DNA from 2 places in the Clostridium sp. LIBA-8841 genome. Region 2 is predicted to be linked to the other one. Evidence: a T-box and tRNA genes for the amino acid it is inferred to sense, from the RefSeq annotation. Region 2 holds a T-box; the other holds one or more tRNA genes.

Region 1 (9,977 bases), 750 kb from region 2:
CTAACTCTTTTTTGGTTAAATATCTCCATGAACCTATCTTTAAATTTCCTAAACTAACATTCATTATTCTAAGTCTTTCTAGTTTCTTAACTTCATAACCAAAATACTCACACATTCTTCTTATTTGTCTATTTAAGCCTTGTGTTAATATTATTCTGAAGGCATATTTCCCTTCTTTTTTTACTAAACACTTCTTAGTAATTGTGCCTAGTATAGGAACACCATTACTCATACCTTTTATAAATTCATCAGTTATAGGTTTATTTACAGTAACAACATATTCTTTTTCATGATTGTTTCCTGCTCTTAAAATTTTATTTACTATATCCCCATCATTAGTCATGAATATTAATCCTTGAGAGTCCTTATCTAATCTTCCTATTGGAAATATTCTCTTCTCATGATTCATAAAATCAACTATATTTCCCTTTACTTTGCTTTCTGTTGTACAAGTTATTCCAACAGGTTTATTTAAAGCTATATAAACAAGTTCATTTTCAACCTTCAATGATTTACCATCAATAGATACACTCTGTCCTTTTGAAACTTTCATTCCTGTTGTTGCAACAACTCCATCTATTTTGACTCTTCTTTGTTCTATAAGCTTATCTGCTTCCCTTCTAGAACAAAATCCTGTTTCACTTATGTATTTATTTAATCTAACTTCATCTCTAACTTCATTTTTATTTGATATAACTATATCTTTTTCTGAAGCCTTCTTTGCTATTTTTTGTTTTGTTGGATTATTAATTTTTTTCTCTTCATTTCTATGCTTTTTTTTATTAGAAAAACTTTTTTCTCTTCTGTTGTTATTCCTTGATACTTTTCTCACTATAAATAATCCCTTTCTTATTAATTTTTCTTTTCATACCCTGAATTATTTATCTTTATTCTAAAATTATTATTTGCATTATCATCCTTGTTTACACTATCAACATAAGCTGTGATATTATTTAAATCTATAGTATCCACCATTTTTCCAGTTATATAAATACTAACAATTCTATTTGATGGTATCATATCCTGCTCCTCAAAGCCTTTTAATATATTAATCATTCCATCTTCAAATTTATCATTATTTAACTTTAACTCTGTTACTAATATATTTCCCTTTTCTGTTGGTGAATAACTATAGACTATTCTATTAAATCTATTTAATCCAATTTTGACTTTGGATGTTCCTTGAATTAATATGGTAGTTTCTTGTTGCTTATAAATAAATGTAAATCCACCTATAAGAACAAAGGCAATTAAAACAACACTGATTATTATCTTTCTATAATGTCTTAAAGTTTTCTTTTCCTTACCGGACAGTTCCTCTCCAACTTTATTTTCACATCTTGTTTTTATTCTTATAAATTGGCCTTCCTTAGTTAATATTATGGTACTATTTTTCCCTTCTAACATAACTAATCCTTTATAAACAGTCTCTTCTCCCTTAGTTCCTTTTATAACTGCAAGGCTTTCTAAATCCTTAAAGTTTATATTTAGATACATTGCTAAATTTGTATAATTTGCATTGTATAATAAAACTATATAAGCAATTATATAGTTTGACCAATTGATTATCTTTTCATTACTAAAGCCTGTTTTTTTAGCTATAACTTTTGTAGGCAACTCTCTTCTATTCAATATTTTTCTTAAGAGAACTTCCTCATCAACTAAAAAATATGCTATATTAAGAATTAAATTTCTTTCTTCAAGATTAAAAGATTCATTAGAAAGATTTTTTATATTAACTTTAAATTTTCTAAGTTCTTTTATAAAAGTACTTATTTCTTTTTTTAAGATATTCTTATCTAGATTCTTCTTTATATTTCTAGTAGAAAACATATATTTATCTTTTCTAAAAGTTACCTCACTCAATTAAGCTACACTCCTTTATATATATTTTACAAAAAATAAGACTAAGGCAAAAACCCAGTCTTATTCCACTAACTTTCCTTTTACTATTACTCTATTTTTAGCATCCATAGTACATGTAACTAAAGTCATTGTTGCATCTTTAGTAGGCTCTAAAGCTTCTGTTTGACTTGGAGTAACCTCATACATATCTGTTACTTCATAAGTATATTCTTTTCCATTATAAGTAACATTAACCTTGTCCCCATTTTCAAGTTTATCAATGTCTTTAAAAGCCTCTCCAAAATATGACTGTCTATGTCCAGCTATAGCAAAGTTCCCTTTTTCTCCTGGCATAGGTGCTCCTGGAAAGTGACCTACTACATACTTGATATCTTCATATCTAACGCCTTCTATTATACCAATTTCTAAGTCTATCTTTGGAATATTTAAAATACCAATTCCATTTCCTTCTTCAAGTTGTGCCTTTTCTGGTTTCTTACTCTCTTTAGTTTCACTACCTTCAACTTTGTTATTACCATCATTCTCTTCTTCAAAAGTTGCCTCACCATTTGAATTTTCACCTTCTGGAACATCAAAAGTTAGATTCTTAAAACTCTCCAAAACCGCTTGTTGTTGTTTATAAGTATCATACTTCATCCAAATTGTTATCCCAATAAGAGATACCCCTGCAACAATTAAAAAAATCCCTAAAACATTTTTAATTTTTCCCCACACTTCTCAATGCACCCTTTCTATTTAATTTTCCCTTTTATTATAATGCTATCTACTAATTTAAGCTTTAAAATAACTACTTTTATATAAATTTAAATATTTAAAAGCAATAGCACTATTTTCTTTAATTAAATCTCAATTTATTATACCATAGCATATATCATATCTATATAAAATTTTATACAGTAAATACATCTTTTTCATAAATTTGAATTCTTTAATTTATTTATATTTTAATTATATATTACACTCTTTATGTTACAAATTTATTTTTAATCTTTGCTAAATTATAATAAAGATTAATACTCTTTGATAACATAATAATAATTATATATAATGAAACCATAGAAATTATGGTGGCTCTCACCATAATGATAAATATTTTTAAGAGGTGATAAAAATGAGAATCGGAATGGGATATGATGTTCATAAATTAGTTGAGAATAGAGATTTAATTTTAGGAGGAGTTAAAATTCCTTATGAAAAAGGACTTTTAGGTCACTCAGATGCTGATGTTTTATTACATGCAATAATGGATTCGCTTTTAGGTGCTGCAGCTTTAGGTGATATAGGTAAGCATTTCCCAGATACTGATCCTAAATATAAAGGGGCAGATAGCATAAGGCTTCTTGAATTCGTTGGTGAACTTATATATAAAAATAACTATAAAATATCCAATATAGATGCAACAATAATAGCTCAGAAACCTAAAATGGCTCCTCATATACCTACAATGAGAGAAAATATAGCAAAAGCGTTAAATATAAATTTAGACCAAATAAATGTTAAAGCAACAACTGAAGAGGGTCTTGGCTTTACTGGCTCAGGTAAAGGAATTTCTTCTCAAAGTATCTGTCTTTTAATGAAATAAAAAAAGAGTATATAACTTCCTTAACATTGGAAGGTATATACTCTTTTTATAACTTATAAAATCCAACTTTATACTACATTTCTTTAAATCCGATATCTAAAATCCCCTTTTTAGTGCTTATTGCTTTTTATAGTTTATTGAGTTACTGCAACATCTAATTCTTCACTTGTTTCAGTATTCTCTTTCTTTTGGAAAAATGCTATAAATATTATTGCACTTATTCCCATTAAATATGGATAAAATAAGAATTTCATTATTTCAAATGAACTTAATCCTGTTAAAGCTGCTGCTGACATTAACTGTGCTCCATATGGGATTATTCCCTGAACTGCACAAGAAAACATATCTAATATTCCTGCAACTCTCTTTGAATCTAAATTATATTTATTTGAAATATCCTTTGCTAAAGGTCCAACTGTAACAATAGCAATTGTGTTATTTGCAGTACATGCATCAATTAAACTTACTAATAATCCAATACCAAATTCAGCCCCTCTTTTGCCATTGATTCTTTTAGTAACTAAATTTAATACATAATCTATACCGCCATTTTCTTTTATAATCTCAACAATTCCTCCAATTATTATTGAAATTAATATAAGTTCACTCATTCCAGCAACTCCAGCTGATATAGAATCAAAGAATGCTTTTAAATCCATAGCCCCAGTAAAGAATCCGATTCCTCCAGCTAAAATTATTCCACCTGATAATATAGCAATTACATTTCCCCCCATTAATGCTGCTATTAAAATTCCTAGGTATGGAATAACTTTTATTAAATTATAGTCATATTGTCCTACAGAAGCATTAGAACCACTTCCTAAGAATGTATATAATATAATTACTAAAATAGCTGATGGTAATATAACCTTAAAGTTTATTCTAAATTTATCTCTCATTTCACAACCTTGAGTTTTTGTTGCTGCTATTGTTGTATCAGAAATCATTGATAGGTTGTCTCCAAACATAGCTCCACCTACTACTGCCCCAACTATAAGAGGTAATGCTATATTAGTTTTTTCTGCAATTCCCATAGCTATTGGTACTATGGCAGCTATTGTTCCCATTGATGTTCCTAATGATATAGCTATAAATGATGATATTATAAATATTCCTGCTATTAATATGTTTTTAGGTAATATTGTTAAACCTAAGTTTACTGTTGATTCTACTGCTCCCATGTTTTTAGCCACTTCTGCGAAAGCACCTGCTAATATAAAAATTAAACACATTAAGATTATATTGCTATTTCCTGCTCCCTTACAGAATATCTCTATGTTCTTCTCAATCCCTCTTTTTCTGTTCATAAATATTCCGACTAATGCGGCTATTATCCCAGGAACTAAAATAGAAACCGAGTAGAAATCTTTCATTACTATTGAAGTTCCTAAATAGATTGATACAAAAATTATTAATGGTAATAATGCTGAAAACTTTCCTTCTTTCATTTTCTCTCCTCCTAATCTATTTAATAAACCTATCTTATTTATCCTACAAAATAAAAAAACTTCTATCCCAGGATAGAAGTTATTATTCTTACAGATTCTCTTTCTTATCTCTCAGTTTCTACCGCAGGATTTAGCACCGCTATAAATCTTTGCACATGAAATTATTACTGACTTTTATTATTTTAAAATCAGTATTGTTTTAACCGCAAAGAATTACCGGTTGCTGGGTTTCACAGGGCCAGTCCCTCCACCTCTCTTGATAAGATTTATTAAATTTTATTTTTTTTAATACTAACACGCCAAAATTACTTTGTCAATTTAATTTATATTGTTTTTAATAATTTATTTACTTACTAATTTATATAACAAACTTTCAAGCAATATTCCTTCATTAGGTGGATAATCAAATTTTTCACTATATTCTATTGCCTCTGCTATAAAGTTGCATGCTTTTTCTAAAGCTTTTTCATCACATTCGCCTCTTAGTATCCATCCTATTAACAAGGATGCAAAGGCATCTCCAGTTCCACAATAAAATGCATTTATTTTTTTATGAGAATAATTGTAGAACATCTTTTCCTGTTTATCATACAGCACAGTATCAATATATTCATTTCCCTTTGAACTTGGTACACTTGTTATTATACTTATTTTAGGTCCTAAGTTTCCCAAGGAAATTAAATACTCCTTAATCTCCTCTTCAGTTAAGTTTTCTTTATAGTCTTTTCCTAAAAGTAAAGTAGCTTCTGTAATATTAGGAGTTATTATATCAGCATTCTTAATCAAAACTCTCATCTCTTCAATCATTTTTTCACTCATGCCATCATATAGCTTACCATTATCAGCCATAACTGGATCTATAACAACTAAAGTATCTTCTTCTTTAAATTCTTTTATAAAGTCCTCTACAAATTTAACTTGATTAGGATCTGCTAAATATCCACTATAAATACATTGAAAACCTAAGTTAAGCTTTTTCCAATGCTCCTTAGTTTCATATATAAAATCACTTAAATCTCTAATTGCAGGTTTTCCAAATCCATCTGTATGTGTTGATAAAACCGCAGTTGGAAGTGGACATACTTGATTACCCATTGAAGATAATATAGGAATTATTGTCGCTAAAGCTGCTCTTCCATAACATGAAATATCATGTATAGCAGCAATTTTATTCATAGATTTCATTTTTATCTCCCTTCAAAAATCCGCTCTAAAATATATATTTCTCATTACACAGTATTATATTAATTAATTTTTCTTATATCAAATGTACCGATATATTTTAAAATAAAAAAAGCATCGCCTTAGTAAGCGATGCTTGGTGCACCATCAGGGATTCGAACCCTGGACTCCCTGATTAAGAGTCAGGTGCTCTACCAACTGAGCTAATGGTGCATATTGCATTTTTTAAGAGAATTTTACAGTAAAACCTTAAAAAATGGAGCGGGTACCGGGAATCGAACCCGGGTATCCAGCTTGGAAGGCTGGTGTTCTACCATTGAACTACACCCGCTTGGTATGTTTATATGTTAACATAATATTAACATGTTGTCAAGTATTTTTTGATTTATTATTCAAAAAAATGGCTGGGATAGCAGGATTTGAACCTGCGAATGACGGAGTCAAAGTCCGTTGCCTTACCGCTTGGCGATATCCCAACATGGTGTACCTTAAGGGATTCGAACCCCTGACCCACGGCTTAGAAGGCCGTTGCTCTATCCAGCTGAGCTAAAGATACAAACTTGAATCAACAAAAATTATTATACATAATCATTTAAAAATTGTCAACATTTTTTTGAATTTATTTTATATTTTTATTAATACTAAGCGAATTTAATTTTAAACAATATCTTCCAAGTACTTAAATAACACAGTTTTAAATTTTTCTCCATCCTCTTTATTTTTATCAGCATTTTTACAAACTCTATACCATTCTTCTGTAGTCATTCCTATAGTTTTTTCATAACAATCTTCACAATCAGTTTGTAAGTTAGTTTCAACAACAAACTTACCTAATTCTTCAGCATTATTGAAGACTTTTAAGTATAAAAACTCATCTTTATCTCCAATCCAATTGTTATTAAATCTACTACAGAATATTTTTAATTTTCTCATTCCATTTTCAGCATTAAATCCATTTAACTTTCTTAATGCTAAAATATCATTTTTCATTTTCTCTCTATCTTCTTCTGTTGCTTTACTCTTTACTATAGAGATAATTTTTTCTACATCATTTGATGGAATTTGTGTTACTAATTTTCTTTTTCCTTCAACCCATTTATAATAAGCCTCTGGCATAAAGACATATTGTATAAACTGTATGAGGCTATTAAAATCAGGTACCATTACCCAAACATTTTGGAATCCAACATGTCTATTAAATATTACATAATGTAGATATTTTGTGTCTTTAGTTATAGGTTCATCTTTGAACATTCTTCCTTTTAGGGTTTCATTTTTTCTTATTAATTCACCCCAATACTTCTCGGGATTTTCTTCTTTTTTTAATCTTTGACGAAATAAGTTACGCATCTTAAAACCCCCTTTATATATTTTATAATTTAATTATATTGCTAACTTTTTTTAACATCAAAGTGTAAAAAATCCTAAATTTCTTTATATACCCTCATATCTATTTAAAAAAGCTCGCTTATATTGATTAAACTATTTTTTTATGCTATTTTATTACTATAAATGGGTATATCAAAATTAAGGAGGATTATATGTCTTATTGTTGTGAGATTTGTGGTGATTACGCTGATGTTCATCACATAGTTCATAGAGCAGAAGGTGGTCTAGATTTCAAACTAAATTATAAATATTTATGTAAGAAACATCACCGTTCTAAAAATGGTCCACATAGAGATAAGTTTGTAGATTTAAATTATAAACTTGAAATGCAGAATAAACTTAATGAGCTTTTTATAAAAAGTTTTTATACCGGTAATGATATAAAAACTATGCTAGGGCTTACACCAGGTTCCTTAAAAAAATTAACTAAGAACCTAAAGCGTTATAAAGAAGGATATTCTAGAGATGAATTAATATTTAATCTCATGGGCAGAAAAGTTTATTCAGAAGAATATATAGAAGATTTCATGTTGCAAAAAGCAATAAGTTGTATATAAAATGTGCTGTATCAAAACTATTAATTTAATTTTAGGTTTTGATACAGCCTTATTTTTTTATTTCTCTAATTATTTAATATTCTTAAAGAAATAAACTCTATTTCGAATTTATCTATAACCTTATCTTTATTTAAATCATAAATTTCTATTTCACTCCATCCTTCAGAGTTTGAATTTTTTCCAAAATTCATTGAGACTAATGATAAATCACCTATATTTAAGAAACCATCATCATTTAAATCTCCCGTTAATTCATTTATCTCTAATGAATCAAATATAACTTTAGCATCTTGAAGAGCTCCTATATTTTCTTTCATTTTTCCTACAGCACCTGTATTTAAACATTCTTCTGCCTTAATTAAAGCATCATTTAAAAGTCTTTTAGCACCGTAGATATACTCTCCAACTTCATATCCTTCTTTGACATTATCACTTAATATTTTATATTCATTTATAATAGAATCTAACTGTTCTCTAACTTCTTCAAATATAGCATCACCTGGTGTATCTAATGAAAAACTACAAGTTAAACTATTATAATTATATATTCTTAAATCCTTTAAAATTTTCTTAGCAATTTCTAGATGTCCCCTATGATTTGGATTCCCCTCTAAGAGCCAAGATTCTCCAAGCCATTCTTGATTTTCATTTAATTTTCTCCAATACTCATAGTGATCTATTAATAATACTTCTTCCTCTTTAGCTACTTCCCTTATAACTTGCACATAATCCTCTATATTCTTTTCATTCTTAATTGGTGTTTGTAAAACTGGTACGGCTCCTATTTCCTCAGTTCTATTAACTATTGAAATTAAATTGGCTTTAAATTCTTCAGGAGTAATGTTTTCATTGCCTCCAATCATAATAAAAGTAGCTTTAGGATTATATTTAGTGGCTAAATTATCAAAATTACTTAATAAATATTCAGAATTAGCATCTTCTACAGCGGAGTTCACCATAAACTTTTCTCTTTTAGCCATACTTCCACCATTTAACTCCCAACGTACTCTTTCTTCCAAATACTCTACATAATTCTTGTAACCAAAAGTATCTCCTTTTCCAGTAGTATCATCATCACCCAAAAATACCCAAGAGACTTTTTCATTTTCATTTATTATCTTTATAATATCAACTAAGTTTTCATTTAAATTCTCCTTAGTTGATTTAATCAATTCCTCTTCAGACAAATTATTATCATATACATCTATATAAGATATATCCCCATAATAGAACCATTCACCAGAAGTTTTATAATCTAAATTTCTTCCTACATTTAAGGTATTTGCTTCTGTTACAGTATTAAAAAATCCTTTATTTGAATCACTGTGAATCATTTCTCCATCAACATATATTTTAGTTCCACTTTCACTTACATCTACTGCAACTGTATGCCACATTCCATCATTATAACCTCCTCTTGAGGTAGTTATATTACTTTTGAAAACCCCATTTTCTCTTGCTGAAAAGTGAATACTTCCATTATTTATAGCTAAAGTAACATTACTAGCATCATCTCTAGAATCAGAAAGACTTAAAATAGTTTGAGCATTTCTATTATTCTCAACTTTAAACCTAGAGACTATAGTTCCTTTTCCTAAATTACTGACCTTATTCAAATCTTCTGACTTGTCTATAAAATCATCATTAAATTTCTTATCTAGATTATAATTGATTAAACTTTCTTTTCCTTCTATGCCTTCATATTTAGGGTAATATGTTGTATCTACACTCCTTCCAAAATCATTTTCTATTTTTATTGGATAATTTAAATTACAGGTATAACTATCATCCTCAAAAATTTCTAGTTCCTTAAAAATAAGCTTAACCATTTCTAAATGTCCTTTTTCATTTGGATGAATTGAATCATTCAAAAATTCATTTTTAATATTAGGATTTTCTTTCTCTAAATCTTCCCAATGTTTATAATGATCTATTAAGGTAACATTTTTATCT
Region 2 (9,977 bases):
ACTTTTCTGCACCTAAAGTCACAGAAAATACTGATATATTTAAAAATATGATTAAAACTCTAAAAGAAAAGAATATTTCCATAAACATATTATCTGATTCTCACCCAATAGATTTAGGTGAAAATACTAAAGTAGAAATATACTCTCCTTCAAATAATGAATATGATAATATAAATAACTACTCATCTCTCCTTAGAATATCTTATGGTGAAACTTCATTTTTGTTTACTGGAGATGCAGAAGCTGAGATTGAAATGGAAGTTCTAAAACTAAATAAAGATTTAAAATCAGATGTGTTAAAGGTAGGACATCATGGCAGTATAACTTCAACAACAGATTCATTTCTAAAAGAAGTTTCTCCAAATATAGCAATTATCTCTTCAGGCCTAGATAACTCCTATGGCCATCCCTCTTCTCAAGTTCTAAAAAAACTTTCAGATAATAAAAGTAAAATTTTTAGAACCGATGAAGATGGAACTATTATTCTAACCTCTGATGGAAACTCTATAAAAAGGCATAAAAACTAAAGGCACCAAACTTGGTGCCTTTAGTTTTTATAGTTTTTTATTCTATAATAAACTATTATTCCTCAGTTGCTTCAACTTCACTGTCGTCTTCACTAATTAATATACTTTTCCAACTCAACAATATGTAAAATAAATTTACAACATCTTGCTCATTATAAACAAGTATTTTCTCAACCTTTTCTTTTGGCATTCTTTGAAAATACTCTCTATCTTTTAAAACTTTATGAAATGTTTTTGCTAAATTTGACCCTGAAAGAACATCGCCTTCTCTTTCAATACCAAATTTCTTTTCTAAAGCCTTAAGACCTATCCCTTGCTTAAAAGTATGCTCATAAATTTTCTGTATATCCACAGATCTAAAGTAATTATTAAAATCAAAATTTATTCCATATTTATCAAACAAATAATTTATAACTGTAAAATCATTATTCCCAGAAAAAGTTACTATATACTTTTTCTTTTGCTCTGCAGCAACCATTATAAAATATTTTTTTGCTAAGTAAAGAATATCTCTTACTTCTCCCTTATGTTCTATCATATATTGAGTCATCATGAACTTAGATTTCTCCTCATCATAATATCCCGCTCCAAAAACACCTATGCACTTAGGCTTTTTATATACATAGTGTTCTAAATCAAAATATACAGCCTGTTTATATATATCATAATTTTCATTAAAAGATAGGGCATTACTAAGATCTAAATCATTTATATCTATTTCATGCTCTTTTATGATCACTTTATCACTCTTTTCTTATATAAACTTATAACAGAAATATTATATCATTATATCACTCTTTAGTTAAGTATTAATAAACATTAATTGAATTTTTAATTAATACAATTTATCAATTGACAAATTCCTGTCAAGTTGATATAATTTAAATGAATTTGATAATGATTTTCATTTAGTGAGGTGCTTAAGATGAGTATATATGATTTAAAAATCGGACAAGCCGGTGTTATAGATAAAATTTGTGGACATGACGGTCTGGCTAAAAGACTTCTTGCTTTAGGATGCATTGAAGGAACAGAAATAAAATTAAAAAGAATAGCTCCTTTAGGAGACCCATTAATAGTAAACTTAAGAGGTTTTGATTTAGCTATTAGAAAAAAAGATGCTAAAAATATAATCTTAAAATAATAAATAAAATAGAATAATTTAATAGGAGGAAAACTAATGACAACAATAGCTTTACTCGGTAATCCTAACGTTGGTAAAACTACTCTATTCAATGCCTTAACAGGCTCTAACCAACACGTAGGAAACTGGCCAGGTGTTACAGTTGATAAAAAGGAAGGGTTTCTCAACTCTAACAAAATAGTTGATTTACCTGGTATCTATGCTTTAGATACATTTTCAAACGAGGAAAAGGTATCTAAAAAATTCTTAGAGTCTGGAGAGGTTGACCTTATACTAAATATAGTTGACGCTTCTAACTTAGATAGAAACCTATATCTAACTATGCAACTTAAAGAATTTAAGAAGCCAATAGTATTGCTTCTTAACATGAACGATATAGCCGAGAAAAAGGGAATTAAGATTAATCCAAAAAAATTAGAAAAAGCTTTTAACCTTAAAGTAATTCCTATAACAGCATCTAAAAAAGAAGGCTTAGATGAAGTTAAAGAATTCATAAATAAAGGCAATTTTGATAAATACTTAGACAAAAATACTTACTCATTTAAGGATGAGGCTAATACTTATAAATTTATTGAGGAAAAATTATCAGACTGTTTTAATAGGTCTAATAATTCTTCAACAAACCTAACAGACAAATTAGATAAAATATTTTTAAACCCATGGCTTGCATACCCATTATTTATAGTACTTATGATTTTTGTATTCCAATTTACATTCTCATGGGTTGGACAACCTATTTCAGATGCTTTAGATGGCTTTTTAAGTGATACTTTCATGCCATACTTAAGTAATCTTTTATCAGGTACAGCTCCATGGTTCCAATCATTACTTGTTGATGGTATTGTAGCAGGTGTAGGTGGAATCATAGTATTATTACCAATAATATTAGCATTATTTTTATGCATATCAATATTAGAAGATAGTGGATATATGGCTAGAGTTGCTTTCCTAATGGATAAGTTCATGAGAAAAATAGGACTTTCTGGAAAGGCTTTTCTTCCTATGATAACAGGATTCGGATGTACAGTTCCTGCTATTATGTCAGCTAGAACTTTAGAAAGTGAAAAGGATAGAAAACTTACTGCTCTTTTAGCACCATTTATGTCATGTAATGCTAGATTACCTGTATATGTAATATTCGCTGGATTATTCTTCCCAGAAAATGCATCTTTAGTTGTTGCTTCTTTATATATACTAGGTATAATCGTTGCTTTCATATTAGGCTTAGTGTTTAAAAATACTTTATTCAAGAAAGATGAAGAACCTTTTATTATAGAACTTCCTGAATATAAAGTACCAGAAATTAAATCTGTATTAGGTCAACTTTGGGATAAATCAAAGAATTTCCTAAAAAAAGCTGGAACTATTATATTTGCAATGAGTGTTGTTATTTGGTTCCTTCAAAGTTTCAACTTCAGTGGAATGGTTGAAGATATAACTCATAGTTTCTTATATAATATAGGTTCATTTATAGCTCCTATATTCGCTCCATTAGGATTTGGAGATTGGCAAGCTTCAGTTTCATTATTAACTGGTTTAATGGCTAAAGAAACTATAATTTCAACAATGGAAGTTATTTATAAAGGTGACTTAGTTCATATGTTACCACAATTCTTTACAGCTATTTCATCTTACTCATTTATGGTATTTGTATTACTTTACACACCATGTATAAGTGTTGTAGGTGTTATGAAGAAAGAATATGGTGGTAAATTCACAATTTTATCAGTAATATTCCAATTTGTAGTTGCTTGGGTAAGTGCCTTCATAATTTATCATATTGGTCTATTAATATTCTAAAGAAGGTGTTTTTATGGAAATTTTTATTACAGCCTTAATAGTATTAGCTGTGGTTGTTATACTATATAAAAACTTTAAAAAGTCATCAAAAGGACAATGTAGCGGTTGCAGCAAATGTGCTTCTAAAGGAAGTTGTCCTAGTAAAAAAAATAAAAAAAAATAAAAAAATAACCAATTCCAAAAGGAATTGGTTATTTTTTATTATAAACTACATTTTTTCAACTACATTTATTCCTATTAAGAATAAAGCATTCTTAATAACTTGTGCAGTAGCTTTTATAAGAGCAAGTCTAGCAGCTTTTAAACCTTCATCTTCTACATTTAATACTGTATGATTATTGTAGAACTTATTGAAAGCCTTAGCTACTTCTATTGAATATCTTGTTACAACAGAAGGCTCTAATTTATCTATTCCTAATATTATAGCTTTTTGTAATCCTTCTAATGTTTTAGCTAATTCAAACTCTTCTTTTGAAGTTAATTTTGTGAAGTCTGGCTCAGCTGTTATATTTTGCTCTTCGGCCTTTCTTAATATACTCTTAGCTCTTGCATATGAGTATTGAACATAAGGACCAGTTTCTCCTTCAAAGCTTAACATCTCTTTCCAATCGAAAACTATATCTCTTTCTCTTGAGTTCTTTAAGTAAGTGAATATTATTGCACCTATACCTATTTTCTTAGCTGCTTCTTCTTTATTTTCTAATGAAGGATTCTTTTCTTCTATAGTTTCTCTAGTTTTATCTATAGCTTCACTTAAAAGATCTTCAAGTAAAACTACATTACCTTTTCTTGTTGAAAGTTTTCTATCTGCAAACTTAACTAATCCAAATGGAATGTGTACGCAGTTTTTAGCCCATTCATTTCCTGCTAATTCTAATGTTTTAAATACTTGATTAAAGTGTAATATTTGGTCTTTACCAACTACATATATACATTTATCAAAGTCATAAGTGTTATGTCTGTACATAGCCGCTGCTAAGTCTCTTGTTGCATATATTGATGCTCCATCTGATTTAACAACTATACAAGGTGGCATATTGTACTCATCTAACATTACAACCTTAGCGCCATTACTTTCAGTTAATATATTAGCTTTTTCTAACTCTTCTACTACTACATCCATCTTGTCATTGTAGAAACTTTCTCCAGCCCAAGAATCAAAGTCTACCCCTAACATACCGTATATTTTATTAAACTCTTTTAATGATAAGTCTTTAAATCTTTCCCATAAAGCTACAGCTTCTGCATCTCCGTCTTCAAGCTTCTTGAAGTACATTCTTCCTTCGTCCTCAAGCTCTGGATTATTTTCAGCCTCATCATGGAATTTAACGTATATTCTTAAAAGTTCAGTTATTGGAGCCTCTTCTAAAGCCTCTTCATTACCCCATCTTTTATAAGCTGATATTAATTTACCAAATTGAGTTCCCCAGTCTCCTAAGTGGTTTATTCTTATTGGGTTATATCCTTCAAAGTTTAACATTCTATATAATGAATGTCCTATAGCTGTTGTGAATAAGTGTCCAACATGGAAAGGCTTAGCTATGTTAGGTGATGAATACTCAACAACAACATTTTTTCCCTCTCCTATTTTAGAAGAACCGTAGTTATCTCCCTCTTCTAAAACTTTATTTATTACATTCTTTGAGAAAGCCACTTTATCAACAAAGAAGTTTAAGTAAGGTCCTAAGCACTCTACTCTTTCAAATCCCTCTTTGTTTATTTTTTCAGCTAACTCAGCTGCTATCATGTTAGGAGCTTTTCTCATAACCTTAGCTAATTGGAAACAAGGAAATGCAAAATCCCCCATTTCAGGCTTAGGTGGTATTTCTATAAGCTTTTCTATATTCTCTAACTCTAAATCAACATGCTCTTTAATTCTTTCTGCAACCAACTTTTTGTAATCCATAATTATCCTCCTTATTTATATGCTAATTTTAAAAACACATTATATAGTGACATTATTGCCAAAATATAAATTTATTTACAATATAAAAAACCGCCTCTTTGAAACAAAGAGACGGATATATCCGCGGTACCACTCTAATTGGTTAAAAACCCACCTTATAATTTAACGCATAAGCGACATTTTAATAATGAAATACTAAAATGCAATCTCAGAGGCTCTCTTCATCCATACTATTCTATAAGGCTTACACCATCCCTTACTCGCTTAAGAAATCATAAAGACTACTCTTCTCTTCACAGACTTTTTATATTATCTTTTCTTAATTATTATATTATTTTACCTTAAATACTGTCAATATCCTCTTTTATTTATTATTAATAAAGTTTTATTTTAAAATACCCATTGAAAACTTCTTTGAAATTCTATAGTATCAGTATTATAATCAAATTATATTTTAAACAAGTAGAGGGGAAAAGAAATGGATAGAATAGGAGTAATAGATATCGGTTCTAACTCTGTAAGATTAACGCTTGCTGAGGTTGAGAATTCTGGATATTTTAGAATAATCGATGAATTAAAAGAACATATAAGACTTGGTTCTGATTTATTCGCTTGTTCTGTTTTGGACGAAGAAAAAATTAAACTTACAATTTCATCTATAAAAGCTTTTAAATCTATGTGCATCTCTTGTGGAGCATCTAAAATCATACTTATAGGTGTTGAAAGCATAAGACAATTAGATGAAAGAATTAATCTTAAAGAAATAATAAAAAAAGAACTTGGGTTAGATCTTAGAATTTTATCTAACGAAGAAGAGATTCATTATAATTTTTTAGGAGTTAAAAACTCTCTTTATATAAATAATTCTCTTCTTTTAGATATAAACGGAAACAATACCCATGTTTGTTGGTTAAAAGATAATAATATATATAAAGAAGTTACTCTTCCTTTTGGATATGTAACATTAACATCAATGTTCCAATTAAATGATATGATTTCCTATGAGAATAATACTAACTGTGTTAAGTATATAAAAGAACATCTTGAAAAAGTAGATTGGCTTGAATCTAATAAATTTGATTCAGTTATAGGTGTTGGGGGTTCTTTTAGAAATCTAGGAAAAATGGATAGACGTAGAAAAAGATATCCCATTGATATAGTTCATAATTATGTTCTTTATGATTATGATGTTGAGGAAATGTTCCACTTACTAAAAAGTAAAAATCTTCGTCAAAGGAAAAAGGTTGAAGGACTTTCTCCAGCAAGGGCTGATGTTATAGTTGCTTCTACAAATTTAATAAAAGAAGTTTTAAGCTTTACTAGTACTAATGAGGTAATAATCTGCGGTCGTGGTCTTAGAGAAGGACTTATATATGAATATATGACAAATACATTCCATAATGATGATGATATTTTAGATGTGAGTTTAAAAGGAATTATGGACACTTTAAATATAAACATTCCTCATGCTAAAAATGTATGCAAACTCTCATTTTCATTATTTGAAGGTTTAAAACCACTTCATCATTTAGGTGATGAGTTTAAAAACATACTAAAAACTGCTTCACTACTTCACGACTGTGGTATAAGCATAAGATATTATGATCACCATGTTCATTCATTCTATGTTATTTTAAGCTCCCACATAAATGGATTAACACATAAAGAAATTTTATTAAGTGCCTTATGTGCTGCTTACCATAGAAATAATTCTTATCAAGCACCACTTGCAAAATATTCTACTATAATAAACAGACTTGATTTAAAGCATGTTGAATATTTAGGAGTTATTCTTAAACTTGCTGAGGGATTAGATAGAGGATTAACTGGCCATGTAAAAAATCTTGATGTAATAATTGATGAAGATACAGTTACATTAAAACTTTATTCTGACTATGATTTAGAGTTAGAAATACGTCAAGCAAAGAGAAGTGCTAAAGCATTCTCAGAAATTTACAATAAGGATTTAATTATCGAAAAAGCATAATAAAAGTCTACAGGAGAATATCTCCTGTAGACTTTACTTTTCTATTATACTTCTGGTTGATTCTAGAGATTTATTTAATTCATTTATAATACTTTTATCTAAGTCTTTACCTTCTTCACTATTTAATGTCTCTTCTACAGGTAATATATAATAATCAGACTTTTTATTTTCTTTTTGAATTTTATAAACCCAAGTTGGAGTATATCCCCATTCTTCTATTTCTACTCCCTTTCTAGTCTTATCTAAAGTTAAATTTAGTATAATCCCATCTGCTGTTCTTCTCTCTCCCATTGTTTCTTCTCTTTGATTTGAAATAAAGTTCCCTAAAGAATAAGCTACTAGTGTCTTATGACCATCTTCCCTCTCAATTTCATTTATAGGCTGTATAACATGAGGATTGCTTCCTAGTATTAAATCAACCCCATACTCATTTAAAGCCTCAGCTATTTGAATTTGATACTTGCTAGGTTCACTATTATATTCGATTCCCCAATGCATACCAAAAACTATAAAATCTGCTCCTTCATTCTTCATTTTCTCTATTAAAACTTTCATTTCCTCTAATCTCTCATCTAATTTATTATAATTAAAAGTGTTTAGAGTGCTATTTTCAGAAATTTTATTACCATTTAACTCTCCTTCTTTACTTTCATAAGTGTAGGATGTAAATGCTATTTTTATTCCCTTTACTTTTTTAATAATATATTTTTTATTTCCGATAGAACTCATTAACTCATCTATTTTTTCTCCTGTTCTAATAGCCCCATCTTCTCCCTTATCTAAAGAATGATCAGTTGCTACATTTATAACATCAAAGCCTGTCTCTCCCAAAGCTGTTATCATTGAATCTGGTCCATTATAAGAAGGATATCCTGAATACCCCTTTTCTTCGCCACTATAAGTTCCTTCTATAGTTCCATAGGATATATCACTCTTTTCAATAAAACTCTTTATATACTTAAAATTATCCGTAAAATCATAGATTTTATTTTCCTCATTGTATGCTGACCATATTTGCTCATCATGTAATATTATATCTCCTACTGCACTTATTTTCACTTTTCTTCCCAAAGTAAATAAATTAAAAAATCTCTTTTTATCCTTTTCCTTTGTAACCTCTTTTTCCTCAATACCAGCTCCCTTTGTGGTTACAATATTGTTGGTTATGATATTATTAGCTATTAAAACAGAACAAACAATAACTAGAGAGGATAATATTATTTTCATTGCTTTAGACATTCTTATCATATTCTCACCCCTCTATATATTACCATATTTTTACATTTTATTTCAATTATCTTTATATAAAAAAATTAGATTAGATTCAGCTAATTTATTTCGAAGAATAAAACTGCCTATCTAATCTAATTCTCTTTAATATATTAATTTTAATTCTTAAATTACATTATTATTCCGACTAGAGAATATATGAAAGCCATAACCATTTGTGATGGAATAGCTAGTATATATCTTCCAAGTAATATTATAGCTATAAGTATAATACTATAATATTCATATACTACACCAGATAACTTATAAAATAGTCTTGGTTTAAGATCTTCTAAAATTCTAAAACAATCAAGACCTGGTAACGGTAATATGTTGAATACAAAAAAGTTAACATTTAATACAACTATATACTGTAATATTAAAAATATTATCTGAGATAAATCTCCTCTTATTCCAAAAAATCTAAGATATAGAACTGTAAGTATTACTCCAACTATAGCCACTACTAAGTTTGAAAGCCAAGCTGCCACATTAACTTTTATAGCATCTTTCTTAGGATTTTTAAAAGCATATTTATTTATCTCTACAGATTTACTCCATCCAAAACCAACAAAAGCCATCATTAAAGCTCCTAAAATATCAATATGCTTTAATGGGTCTAAAGTCAATTCTCCTTTAAATCTCGGTGTTTTATCCCCTAATTTATCTGCCATTTTGGCACGAGTATATTCTTTAACTGAAAAGGCTATTAATATTGCCGGAATGCTAAGCAATGCGTTTAATATAAATTGCATAATTAAGACCTCCTTATTTTGTATTTTAAATTATACCATAAATTTCTTTATTTTATTATGTAGTAAACTTAATAATTTATTAATTTTAGATTCTCTTTTAAGTTAATATTAGTTTTTGTTCTTTATTTAAAATATAACCTAATTTTAAAGCACGCAAAATAGAGGGTTCCTATCTTTTTCATAAATAAAGAACCCTCTTAAATCAACTATAATCTCTTAGCTGCTTCGTAAGCTAATTCACTTCTCTCACACTCATCATACTTCAAAGTAACTTGATAGCAAAGATGACTCCCCTTCATTTTTTCTGAAGCATAACACAATCCATTACTTCTTGAATCTAAAAATGCTTGGTCTATTTGCTCAGGATCACCAACCAATATTATCTTTGATCCTTCTCCTGCTCTTGTTATAATAGCCTTGACTTGCTTTGGTGTTAAGTTTTGAGCTTCATCTATTATAATCCAGTTCTTTATTATGCTTCTACCTCTCAAATAGGCAACAGCTTCCGTTGTTATTATCTTTCTCTCGAAAAGTTCTTCTATCTTATCATTTAACTCTCTTTCATTAGAATATCTTTCCTTCTCATCTG

Evidence for each region. A T-box is a leader RNA that pairs with one kind of tRNA and senses whether it is charged. The one in region 2 lies ahead of argS (arginine--tRNA ligase), so its partner is inferred to be a tRNA-Arg.
Region 1: it encodes a tRNA-Arg, which carries the amino acid that the T-box ahead of argS (arginine--tRNA ligase) is inferred to sense. The anticodon was not compared.

What each region holds. Positions count from the first base shown of each region.
Region 1 is NZ_CM173488.1:3,438,371-3,448,347, forward strand. Features, by position in the region: gene rluF (23S rRNA pseudouridine(2604) synthase RluF) at 1-832, opposite strand, end outside; gene AC2A4K_RS15245 (anti-sigma factor domain-containing protein) at 853-1,866, opposite strand; gene AC2A4K_RS15250 (class D sortase) at 1,927-2,580, opposite strand; gene ispF (2-C-methyl-D-erythritol 2,4-cyclodiphosphate synthase) at 2,978-3,448, shown strand; gene AC2A4K_RS15260 (Na+/H+ antiporter NhaC family protein) at 3,583-4,896, opposite strand; SAM riboswitch class I at 4,998-5,162, opposite strand; gene AC2A4K_RS15265 (pyridoxamine kinase) at 5,239-6,081, opposite strand; tRNA gene AC2A4K_RS15270 (tRNA-Lys) at 6,216-6,291, opposite strand; tRNA gene AC2A4K_RS15275 (tRNA-Gly) at 6,336-6,409, opposite strand; tRNA gene AC2A4K_RS15280 (tRNA-Gln) at 6,480-6,554, opposite strand; tRNA gene AC2A4K_RS15285 (tRNA-Arg) at 6,558-6,634, opposite strand; gene AC2A4K_RS15290 (hypothetical protein) at 6,736-7,428, opposite strand; gene AC2A4K_RS15295 (HNH endonuclease signature motif containing protein) at 7,620-8,024, shown strand; gene AC2A4K_RS15300 (GDSL-type esterase/lipase family protein) at 8,090-9,977, opposite strand, start outside.
Region 2 is NZ_CM173488.1:2,693,342-2,703,318, forward strand. Features, by position in the region: gene AC2A4K_RS11655 (ComEC/Rec2 family competence protein) at 1-527, shown strand, start outside; gene AC2A4K_RS11660 (ribonuclease H-like domain-containing protein) at 583-1,266, opposite strand; gene AC2A4K_RS11665 (FeoA family protein) at 1,453-1,671, shown strand; gene feoB (ferrous iron transport protein B) at 1,708-3,471, shown strand; gene AC2A4K_RS11675 (FeoB-associated Cys-rich membrane protein) at 3,485-3,634, shown strand; gene argS (arginine--tRNA ligase) at 3,680-5,377, opposite strand; T-box leader at 5,482-5,683, opposite strand; gene AC2A4K_RS11685 (Ppx/GppA phosphatase family protein) at 5,856-7,364, shown strand; gene AC2A4K_RS11690 (CapA family protein) at 7,398-8,612, opposite strand; gene AC2A4K_RS11695 (site-2 protease family protein) at 8,765-9,388, opposite strand; gene AC2A4K_RS11700 (PhoH family protein) at 9,595-9,977, opposite strand, start outside.